DNA from 2 places in the Janthinobacterium sp. SUN033 genome. Region 2 is predicted to be linked to the other one. Evidence: riboswitches for the same ligand, from Rfam matches in the RefSeq annotation. Region 2 holds a riboswitch; the other holds the start of a gene.

Region 1 (5,564 bases), on a different contig from region 2:
CGGTTCAGCTTGGCAGGGTCGGCGTCCGCATAGCTGGCGCGCCAGGCACGCTGCAAGGATTCATTGCGGCGGATAAAGGCCGGCATGGGCCAGGCGTCGCGCTCCCAGTGGCGGCTGTCGCCCAGCAGGGGCCAGCGCTCGTTGAGCAGGGCCATGTCGCCCGTGCGCAGGCGGCGCACGGCCTGTTCCGGGCGCAAGCCTTCCAGCTCTTCCAGCGTGGGCAAGCTGTCGCGCTTCGGCCCGAACATATACGCCAGCATGATGCGCCCGGCAGGCGCCCTGCGCGCCACCACGCCGACGGCATAGCCGCCGCCCGGCAAGGGCACGGCAAACCAGCTGCCTTCTCGGTATGGTAATGATCTCATTTCTTGAAGCCCCCTGAAATACACCGGACAGCCGCTGCTATCCGACGTTAAATTTAATTAGGGGCACAGTCTACGCGAAGCGATGCGAAAGTGGCGCATGGTACGCCACAGCAACAAACCAATAGTTACAATATTTTCTCGTCATAGTGATATTGGGCAACAATCGGCCCCGCCTTGAACAGCGCTTCCTTCATGGCCGTGTCCAGGCGCGCGTCGCGGCGGCGCATCCATTCGAGCAGCATGGCCGCTTCCTTGCGGCTGGTGTCGCCCGCGTGCGCGAGCACGCGGCGCAGTTCCGGGTCCGTGCACGCCTCGAAACGCTGGCTGTTCAAGTCCAGCGCCTGCAGTGCGGCGATGGTGGCGCCGATGGCGCGGTGCATGTCGAGCGCGGTGGCCGGCAAGCCGGATTCTTCCAGTGGGACGGTGGTCATGCGCATTCCTTTTCGCGTGGTGGTGACATCGGCTGCATTCTCCACCGCGCGGACGAAAAGCTCAAGCGTCCACGGCACGTTTCCACCCATTCGGCCATAATCATGGCTCAGCAACAGCCTAAACCTCAGCGGCAGGAGCCCCATGTTCAATTTCGACTTTTACAATCCGACGCAAATCCTTTTCGGCCAGGGTCAGATCGCCGCCATCACGGCGCTGATCCCGCCGCAGGCCAGAGTGCTCATGACGTATGGCGGCGGCAGCATCAAGCAGAACGGCGTCTACGATGAAGTCAAGGCGGCGCTGGCCGGCCATACGGTGCTGGAATTTGCCGGCATCGAACCCAATCCCAGCTATGAAACCCTGATGCAGGCCGTGGCCATGGTGAAAAGCGAGCGCATCGACTTCCTGCTGGCCGTCGGCGGCGGTTCCGTGGTCGATGGCACCAAGTTCATCGCCGCGGCCGCCCTGCACGAAGGCGTGGCGTGGGACATCCTGGCCAAAGGCGGCAAGATCGTCGAAGCCGCCCTGCCCTTCGGCACCGTGTTGACCTTGCCGGCCACGGGCTCCGAAATGAATGGCTCGGCCGTGATCACGCGCAAGGCCACGCAGGAAAAGCGCTCGTTCATGAGCCGCAAGGTCTATCCTAAATTCTCCGTGCTGGACCCGTCGAAGACGTTCACCTTGCCGCTGCGCCAGGTGGGCAATGGCGTCGTCGATGCGTTCGCGCATGTGATGGAACAGTATTTGACCTACCCTGTGAACGCGTCCGTGCAAGACCGCTTCGCCGAAGGCATTTTATTGACGCTGATCGAGGAAGGCCCGAAAGCCCTGTCGCACCCGGACGACTACGACGTGCGCGCCAACGTGATGTGGAGCGCCACCCTGGCCTTGAACGGCCTGATCGGCGTGGGCGTGCCGCAGGACTGGTCCACGCACGCCATCGGCCACGAATTGACGGCCTTGTACGAACTCGACCATGCGCAAACCCTGGCCATCATCCTGCCCAGCATGTTGCGCGTGCGCAAACAAGCCAAGCGCGCCAAGCTGCTGCAATACGCGGCCCGCGTGTGGGGCCTGGACGGCGGCGACGAGGATGGCCGCATCGAGGCCGCCATCGCGCGCACGGAATTCTTCTTCCGCCACATGGGCGTCAAGACGCGCCTGGCCGACTATGGCCTCAACCACGCCAGCGTGGACGCCGTCGTGTCCGCCCTGGAAGCGCACGGCATGACGGCCCTGGGCGAACAGCGCGAAGTGACGCCCGCCGTCAGCCGCAAGGTGCTGGAACTCAGTCTGTAGATTCGCACCACACTGTTGTAAAACGGTCAGCCGGGTGGGACAGCTGGCCGTGGTTCATGCTAAGCTGTCATTTCGCTAGGGGTCCTGGAGCAGTCATCCGGGTGAGAGATACCCTTCGTACCTGATCTGGATAATGCCAGCGAAGGAAAGCGCAAAGTACCTCCCTCCTTTGATAGCTCCTGCGTTGGCGCCAGCCGAACAAGCAGCCTGCCGTGCTCTTTTTACAGAGACGGCTTGAACCACGAGCAATCTATGTCCACACCGAATTTATCTGTTTCTGTATTGACCCTGGCCATCCTGCACGCGTTTGCCGCGCCCGCCCTGGCTTCCGACGCAGCCGACCCGCAGGCGCAAAGCATGGCCGAAGTCGTCGTCACGGCCAGCAAGGCGCCGGCCGCCAAGCGCGCCTCCGTGGGCGGCTTCAGTGACGCGCCGCTGCTGCAGACGCCGGCATCCGTCACCGTCATTTCGCAAAAAGACATGCAGGACTTGCAGATCCGCAATCTCAGCGATGCCGTCAAGCTCGACACCAGCATCAACGACGCCTACAACGCCGTCGGCTATGCGGAACAGTTTTCCATCCGCGGTTTCAAGCTCGACAACAATTCCAGCTATCGCAAGGATGGCGTGGCCATTCCTGGCGACACGCAAATCCCGCTGGAAAACAAGGAACGCATCGAAGTGCTGAAGGGCCTGGCCGGCTTGCAGGCAGGCGTGGCCGCGCCGGGCGGCGTGATCGACTTCATCGTCAAGCGCCCCACCGCCGCCCCGCTGCGCACGGTCACCGTGGAAGCGCGCGAGCGCGGCACCGTGTACGGCGCCATCGACCTGGGCGGCCGCCTGGAAGACACGCGCTTCGGCTACCGCGTCAACGTGGCGGCCGAGCGCCTGCGCTCCTACATCAAGGGCGCGGACGGCAACCGCAAGTTCATTTCCGGCGCCTTCGACTGGCAGATTTCCCCGCAAGCCCTGCTGCAAATCGATGCCGACTACCAGGACAAGGCGCAGGCCACGGCGCCCGGCTTCCAGCTGCTGAACAATAAAACCTTGCCGACCGGCATCAGCGCCGACGCCATGCTCAACCTGCAGCCGTGGACGCGCCCCGTGGAAACCGTCACCAGCAATCTCGGCCTGCGCTTCCAGTACGCGTTCAATGACGACTGGCATGCCACCCTGTCGGCCAACCAGCACTCGTTCAAGCGCGACGACTACACGGCCTTCCCGTATGGCTGCAGCGCGCAAGACCTGTACCCCGGCTTCTGCGGCAATGGCGACTTCGACGTGTATGACTACCGCAGCCTGGGCGAGACGAAAAAACCGCTGAGCGCGCAAGCCATGATCCAGGGCAAGTTCGCCACCGGTTCCCTGCGCCATGAATTCACGGCCGGCGTCTCGACCTTCCGCCGCAAGGACCGCGCCGGCCTGTACGTGTACGACTGGGCCGGCGTGAGCAACATCTACCGCCCGCAGATCGTCGACATGTCGACGGGCGTGCAAGGCCCCGTACGCCTGGTGCGCAAGGACACGGAAAACTCCGTCTTCGTGCAGGACATCGTCAGCCTGGCGCCGAACTGGAAGCTGCATGGCGGCTTGCGCCATATCAATGTCGACGGCTACCAGTATGTACTCAAGGCCGATACGGAAATCCGCGCCAAGCACGATTTCCTGCTGCCCAACGTCTCGCTCGTCTACACCCCGCTCGACAATCTCTCCGTGTATGCGGCCTATTCGCAAGGCATGGAACATGGCGGCACGGCCGACCGCAAGGCGCTCAATGCGAACGTGGAATTGTCGCCCAGCCGCTCGAAGCAGGTCGAAGTCGGCGTGAAGATGGATGTGACGCCGGACTTCATGCTGGCGGCCAGCCTGTTCCAGATCCGCAAGGGCCTGGAATTCAACCAGTACGTCGACAGCACCGCCTATAACTTCGTGCGCGAAGGCCAGGCCCAGCACCGGGGGCTGGAATTGTCGGCCCAGGGCAAGGCATCGTCCAGCCTGAGCCTGGGCGCGTCCGTGACGGCCCTGAACAGCCAGCAGTCAGGCACGGGCAATGCCGACCTCGACGGCAAGCGCGTGCCCAACGTGCCGGCCTTCAAGGCGGCCGTGCATGCGGATTACGCCGTGCAACAGGTGGCGGGCTTGAGCGTGAATGGCAGCTGGGAATATGCGGGCAAGAAAGCGTTTGAGTACAGCAACACGACCTTCGTGCCGTCGTACAACGTGTTCAACCTGGGCGCCGCGTACGCCACGCGCATCGCCGGCACGCGCGCCGTGCTGCGCGCCGCCGTCAACAACGTGGCCGACAAGTTCTACTGGCGCGACGTGACGCCGGAGTCGGATGGCTATCTGTATCCGGGCGCCAGCCGCACGTTCAAGGTCTCGGCGCAGTTTGACTTTTAATTGAGGGAAATGACAGGCGCCGCAGCGAGCGCCTGCTGCAGCAAAGGCGCCGCCTGTTCCAGGCGCGCCTCCAGGCTGTCGCGCAGCACGTGGTAGACGATGCCGCGCGCGTCGAGCTCATCGAGCAGGTAGCGGTAGATCAATTGGCGCACGGCTTCCGACTCGCGCTGCAAGCCATCGGCCACCCACGGGCTGTCGGGCGCCGTGACCAGGGTCAGATCGTACTGCGTGGCATCGGCCAGCGCCGCCAGTTGCGCATCGGCGCCGTGAAAATAATGGCGGCTGTACACCACCGTCATCAAGGGCGTCGTGTCGCAGAACAGGAAGTGGCGGGCTTGGGCGGCAGCGGCCGCTTCGCGTTCGACTTGCGTATGCGCAATACCATACTGATCCGCCGCCACGGGCACCCTGCCTTGCGTTTCCACAAACTCGCGTAAATACTCGGGCACCCAGACGCTGCCATGGCGCTCGGCCAGGGCCGCCGCCAGGGTCGACTTGCCCGACGATTCCGCGCCCAGGATGGCCACGCGCACGCAACGCTCCATCACTTGAGGACCATCGCGCTCGGCGCGGCCGGGGCCGACTTTCGCCACGCCAGCAAGCCGATGACGGCCATCACGACGAAGAACGCGTACAGCACGGCCGTCAGGGTCAGGCCCTTGTGCACATACAGCCACACGTACAGCACGTCGACGATGATCCAGGCGATCCAGTTTTCCAATTTCTTGCGCGACAGCAGGAATTGTCCCACCAGGCTGCCTGCGGTGAGGAAACCGTCCGCATGGGGCACGTCCGTGTCCGTCGTCGTCAGCAGCCAGGCGATGAGCAGGAAGCCCACCAGCCAGCCGACGGCGCATGCCAGCCAGCCGCGGCCGTCGAGGCGCGTCACGGGCAGGGTCTTGCCGCCGCTGGCCGGATGCAGCCACTGGTACCAGCCCCAGAACGAGACGCTGATGAACAGCAGTTGCAAGGCCATGTCGCCATACAGGCGCGATTCGAAAAACACGAAACCGTAGGCGGCCGAGGAAATGATGGCGAACAGCCACGCCCAGTGATTCTGGCGGATGT
Region 2 (5,564 bases):
CGCCCCGCCAAAAACGCTTCGCGCCCGGCCCGCACAGCCAGCTTCATCGCATGCGCCATGCGCACGGGGTCGCGCGCGCCGGCAATGGCCGTATTCATCAGCACGCCATCGCAACCGAGTTCCATGGCGATGGCCGCGTCCGACGCCGTACCCACGCCCGCATCGACGAGTACGGGCACTTTCGCCTGGTCGATGATCAAGGACAAGTTCCACGGGTTCAAGATGCCCATGCCCGAACCGATCAGTGACGCCAGCGGCATGACGGCCACGCAGCCGATGTCTTCCAGAATCTTCGCCTGGATCGGATCGTCGCTGCAATACACCATCACGTCGAAGCCATCCTTGACCAGCGCTTCGGCCGCGACCAGGGTTTCCGGCATGTGCGGAAACAGCGTCTTTTCATCGCCCAGTACTTCCAGTTTCACCAGATTGCGCCCGCCCAGGAGTTCACGCGCCAGTTGCAGGGTGTACACGGCATCCTTGGCGTTGTAGCAGCCGGCCGTGTTCGGCAAAATCGTGTACTGGTCGGGCGGCACGAAATCGAGCAGGCTGGGCGCGTTCGGATCTTGCCCGATATTCACCCTGCGGATCGCCACCGTGATGATCTGCGCCTCGGCCGCGTCCGTCGCTTCGCGCGTCTGCGGCAAATCCTTGTACTTGCCGCTGCCCACCAGCAGGCGCGATCGATACTGTTTGCCTGCGATGGTCAGCAGGTCGTTGTTTGTTGCGGTATTCATGTGCGTTTCCTTGTCTATTCTCAACTTAACCGCCGCCAATCGCGCGTACGATTTCCACCTGGTCTTGAATTTCCAGGACCCGGTCCTGCCACGCCTTGCGCGGCACGACGCTGCGGTTGACGGCCAGCGCCAGCGCCTGGTTTTCCAGCGACAGCGCGGCGATCAATTGGTCCAGGGTTTGCCCCGGCGGCACCTGGTGCGGCGCGCCGTTGAGCGTGATGTCGATCAATGCAGTCATCACGCCCTCCTTCAGACCTTGCGGTACAGCTCGGCGCCGTTCTTGATGAATTCGATGGCTTTCACCTCCATCCCCTGCTGGAGCGCCTTGTCTTCCGCGATGCCCATGCCGGCCGCGTATTCGCGCACTTCCTGCGTGATCTTCATCGAGCAGAAATGCGGGCCGCACATGGAGCAGAAATGCGCCACCTTGGCCGAATCCTTGGGCAAGGTTTCATCGTGGAATTCGCGCGCCTTGTCCGGGTCCAGGCCGATGTTGAACTGGTCGTCCCAGCGGAATTCGAAGCGGGCTTTCGACAGCGCGTTGTCGCGGATTTGCGCGCCCGGATGGCCTTTCGCCAGGTCAGCCGCGTGCGCGGCGATCTTGTACGTGATGATGCCGTCCTTGACGTCCGCCTTGTTGGGCAGGCCCAGGTGTTCCTTCGGCGTCACGTAGCACAGCATGGCAGTGCCATACCAGCCGATCATGGCCGCGCCGATGCCCGAGGTGATGTGGTCATAGCCGGGCGCGATATCCGTCGTCAGCGGCCCCAAGGTGTAGAACGGCGCCTCGCCGCACTGTTCCAGCTGCAAATCCATGTTTTCCTTGATCAATTGCATGGGCACGTGGCCCGGACCTTCGATCATCACTTGCACGTCGTGCTTCCAGGCAACTTGCGTCAGCTCGCCCAGGGTTTTCAATTCGCCCAGCTGCGCCTCGTCGTTGGCGTCGTAGATGGAACCGGGGCGCAAGCCGTCGCCCAGCGAGAACGACACGTCATACGCCTTCATGATTTCGCAAATCTCTTCGAAATGCGTGTAGAGGAACGATTCCTGGTGGTGCGCCAGACACCATTTCGCCATGATGGAGCCGCCGCGCGAAACGATGCCCGTCAGGCGCTTGGCTGTCATCGGCACATAGCGCAGCAGCACGCCCGCGTGGATGGTGAAATAATCGACGCCCTGCTCGGCCTGCTCGATCAGGGTGTCGCGGAAGATTTCCCAAGTCAGATCTTCCGCCTTGCCGTTGACCTTTTCCAGCGCCTGGTAGATGGGCACGGTGCCGATGGGCACGGGACTGTTGCGCACGATCCATTCGCGCGTCTCGTGGATATGTTTACCTGTGGACAGGTCCATCACATTGTCGCCGCCCCAGCGGATGGCCCAGGTCATCTTTTCCACTTCCTCGCCGATGGAAGACGTCACGGCGGAATTGCCGATATTCGCATTGATTTTCACCAGGAAATTGCGGCCGATAATCATCGGTTCCACTTCCGGGTGGTTGATGTTGGCGGGAATGATGGCGCGGCCGCGGGCGATTTCCTCGCGCACGAATTCCGGCGTGATTTCGACCGGGATGCTGGCGCCGAAGGACTGGCCCGGATGCTGGCGGCCCATCAGGTCGGCCAGGCGCTCGCCCATGGGGCCGGAAGCCTTGAGTTCGCGCAAATACTCCTGGCGGCGCATGTTTTCGCGGATGGCAACGAATTCCATTTCCGGCGTGATGATGCCTTGGCGCGCGTAATGCATCTGCGTCACGTTCTTGCCGGCGATGGCGCGGCGCGGCTTGCGGTGCAAATTGAAACGCAGCTCGGCGAGCTTCGGGTCCGCCAGGCGGGCGATGCCGTAGTCGGAGGTGGGGCCAGGCAATTCTTCCGTGTCGGCACGCTCCATGATCCATGGCAGGCGCGGCGTATCGAGGCCGGAGCGGATATCGATATTCACGTCCGGATCCGTGTACGGGCCGGACGTGTCGTAGACGTAGATCGGCGGATTCTTTTCGCCGCCGAACGACGCTTCCGTGTCGGACTGGCTGATCTCGCGCATGGGCACGCGGATGTCGGGGCGGCTGCCTTGCACGTAAATCTTGCGCGAATTGGGCAGCGGCGCGATGGCGGCTTCGTCGACCGTGGCGGTGGCGGAGAGGAATTTCGGGTTGGCGTTCATTTTGGCTCCTTGGCTAGACTATTTTTAAGCCTGGAGCCAGCTAAGGAGGTTCGGAATTGCGCACGCGGAAAAGCGGGGTGCAGTCATCCTAAAGCTTCCCTTCGCTGGCATTATCCAGATCAGGTTCGGAGGGTATTTCTCACCCGCGCTTGCACCGTGTTTCCACAGCGAAAGGCAGGACCCCTAGCGTTTGCCGCCTTGCGGCAGCGAGCCAATTATACGCGGTTCACGCCGCGTGGCCAGATGATTTCTTGCAGGTGTCGTCTTTGCGCATCTGCTGCATTGCAACAGACTGCATCGCGCTTATTTCTTCTTGCCCCAGCGCCAGCTGGTCGGTTCGCCCTTCAGCTGGCAGATGAAAATGAGCACGGCAACGATGGCCACTTCATAGACGATGTAGCCGACCAGCATGGTTTGCGGAGGGAACAGGAAGGCGCCGCAGGCGAACAGCGCCAGCGCGGCCAGGAACACCAGCCAGCCTTGCCAGGTGATGGGCAAGCCCCAGCCCCAGCCATAGGTCTTGGCGGGGAACCAGTAGGAGGGAGATTTGTCGGTCATGATTTTTCCTGGTCTGTATCGATGGCGCCCAGTATAAATCAGGCACTGCGATGGCGCTCCGTGACATCGAGGCCGATGCCGCGGTAGCCGATGAAGCGGCTGCCCGTGTCGAACATCGGTTCGCCGCTGACCTGCAGGTATTGCGTGCTGCCGTCGAGGTTGGCGCGGCTGTAGATAAAGTCGAGAAACGGTTCCCTTGCGGCAATCTTGGCGTCGAGCAAGGCGCGTTCGGCCGCGTTCCAGCGCTGCGGCTCTTCCTCGCTGCCGATACCCAGCATTTCAGCCACGGGGCCGGAAAAGCGCGTCAAGTTGCCCTGCGCATCCTGTTCCCAGTACCAGTCGGACGACAGTTCCGTGAAACGCTGGAAGCGCGCTTCGCTTTCGCGCAGCTCCGCCGTGCGCACTTCCACCATCTGTTCCAGCGACTTGTTGTATTCGGCCAGCTTCTGGTACAGCAAGCGCACTTCCAGCATGTTGTGGATGCGCGTCTTGACTTCCACCAGGTCGAAGGGCTTGCTGACGAAATCCTTGGCGCCCGCCTGCAGCGCGCGCAGCTTGTGGCCGGGCTGGGCCGTGATCACCAGCACGGGCAGATAGCTGCCCGCCTCGAGGTCGCGCAAGCCTTCCATGACTTCAAAACCATCCATTTCCGGCATCTGCAAGTCGAGCAGGATCAGGTCGTAGCGGTGCTGCTGGTGCAGCGCGCGCACGGCTTGCGGGTCCATGGTGGAGGTGATGCGCGTATAGCCGGCATTGCGCAGCACCTGTTCCAGCAGCATGACGTTGGCCTCCTGGTCATCGACGATGAGGATGCTGGCGTTCAGGATCTCGGTGGCTTGAAGCATGGCGGTATTCCTAAAAATAAATGCTGAATTAGCGTACTGCATGAGTGTCGTCGGCCAGGCCGTGCGCGGCCGCATAATGCAGGGCCACGTCGAGCGCATCCATGAATTCGACGACCTTGATCGGCTTGGTCAGGTAGCGGAAGAAGCCCGCTTCCAGGCCCTTTTCGATGTCGCGCGGCACGGCGTTGGCCGACAGGGCCATCACGGGAATATGTTTCGTGAGCGGATCGTCGTGCAGGATATACAGGGCGCCATAGCCGCTGATGCCGGGCAGGTTGATATCCATCAAGATCACGTCCGGCTGATACGTGCGCGCCAGGTCGATGCCCAGGTGCGCATCGATGGCCGTGAGCAGCTTCAAATCGCTGCGGCGGGCGATCAATTGCTCGACCAGCGCCAGGTTGGCGGGATTGTCTTCCACGTACAGCAAGGTGCGCTGGCTTTCCTGCGCTTCCTGCGCCTGCGGCAGCGCATCGCCGTCGCCCAGCATCAGTGCCGGCGCGCTGCTGGCGGCCAGTTCGAACCAGAAGGTGGTGCCCACGCCCACCGTGCTGTCGACGCCGATGGCGCCGCCCATCAGCTCGACCAGCTGCTTGGTGACGACGAGGCCGATGCCCGTGCCCTCTTCCGTGCTGTTTTCCTGTCCCAGGCGGTTGAAAGGCTGGAACAGCTGCGCCACCTGCCCCGCATCGAGGCCGGCGCCGCTGTCGCGCACGCTGACGCGCACCTTGGCGCCGCGCTGGCTGCAGTCGACGGTGACGGAACCGCCGCCCTGGTTGTATTTGATGGCGTTCGACAACAGGTTGATCATCACCTGTTTCACGCGCGTGCGGTCCGCATGCACGAAGTAGGCTTCGCCGCAGCGGGGGAAATGCAGGCTGATGCCGCGCTTTTCCGCCTGCGGCGCGATCATCGCCTGGCAATCCTGCAGCACGTCGAGCAGGGACATCGCTTCCTGCGACAACGTCACCTTGCCCGATTCGATCATGGCCAGGTCGAGGATTTCATTGATCAAGCGCAAGAGATACCAGCCGCCCTTGAGGATTTGTTCGATCGAGCGCTGCTGCGGCACGGTGGGCGGCGGCACGTCGGACGCCATCAGCTGCGCAAAGCCCAGCACGGCATTCAAGGGCGTGCGCAATTCGTGGCTCATGCTCGACAGGAATTCGGACTTGGCGCGGTTGGCCTTTTCCGCCACCAGGCGCGCCTTCTTCAGCTCGGCATTGTTGGTTTCGACGAGCGAGCGCGTGTACGCCTGCTG

Evidence for each region. Region 2 has a riboswitch for thiamine pyrophosphate ahead of thiC (phosphomethylpyrimidine synthase ThiC). Riboswitches for the same ligand answer to the same signal wherever they lie in the genome.
Region 1: linked by a shared signal. The riboswitch ahead of OX460_RS00040 (TonB-dependent siderophore receptor) and the one ahead of thiC (phosphomethylpyrimidine synthase ThiC) in region 2 are both predicted to bind thiamine pyrophosphate.

The regions. Positions count from the first base shown of each region.
Region 1 covers NZ_JAPQNV010000001.1:5,007-10,570, reverse strand. The annotation lists gene OX460_RS00055 (Imm26 family immunity protein) at 1-365, opposite strand, end outside; gene OX460_RS00050 (hypothetical protein) at 491-796, opposite strand; gene OX460_RS00045 (iron-containing alcohol dehydrogenase) at 939-2,096, shown strand; TPP riboswitch at 2,164-2,261, shown strand; gene OX460_RS00040 (TonB-dependent siderophore receptor) at 2,349-4,496, shown strand; gene OX460_RS00035 (ATP-binding protein) at 4,493-5,041, opposite strand; gene pnuC (nicotinamide riboside transporter PnuC) at 5,041-5,564, opposite strand, start outside.
Region 2 covers NZ_JAPQNV010000007.1:150,151-155,714, forward strand. The annotation lists gene OX460_RS26235 (thiazole synthase) at 1-737, opposite strand, end outside; gene thiS (sulfur carrier protein ThiS) at 763-975, opposite strand; gene thiC (phosphomethylpyrimidine synthase ThiC) at 987-2,900, opposite strand; TPP riboswitch at 2,980-3,095, opposite strand; gene OX460_RS26250 (hypothetical protein) at 3,204-3,458, opposite strand; gene OX460_RS26255 (response regulator) at 3,497-4,303, opposite strand; gene OX460_RS26260 (ATP-binding protein) at 4,332-5,564, opposite strand, start outside.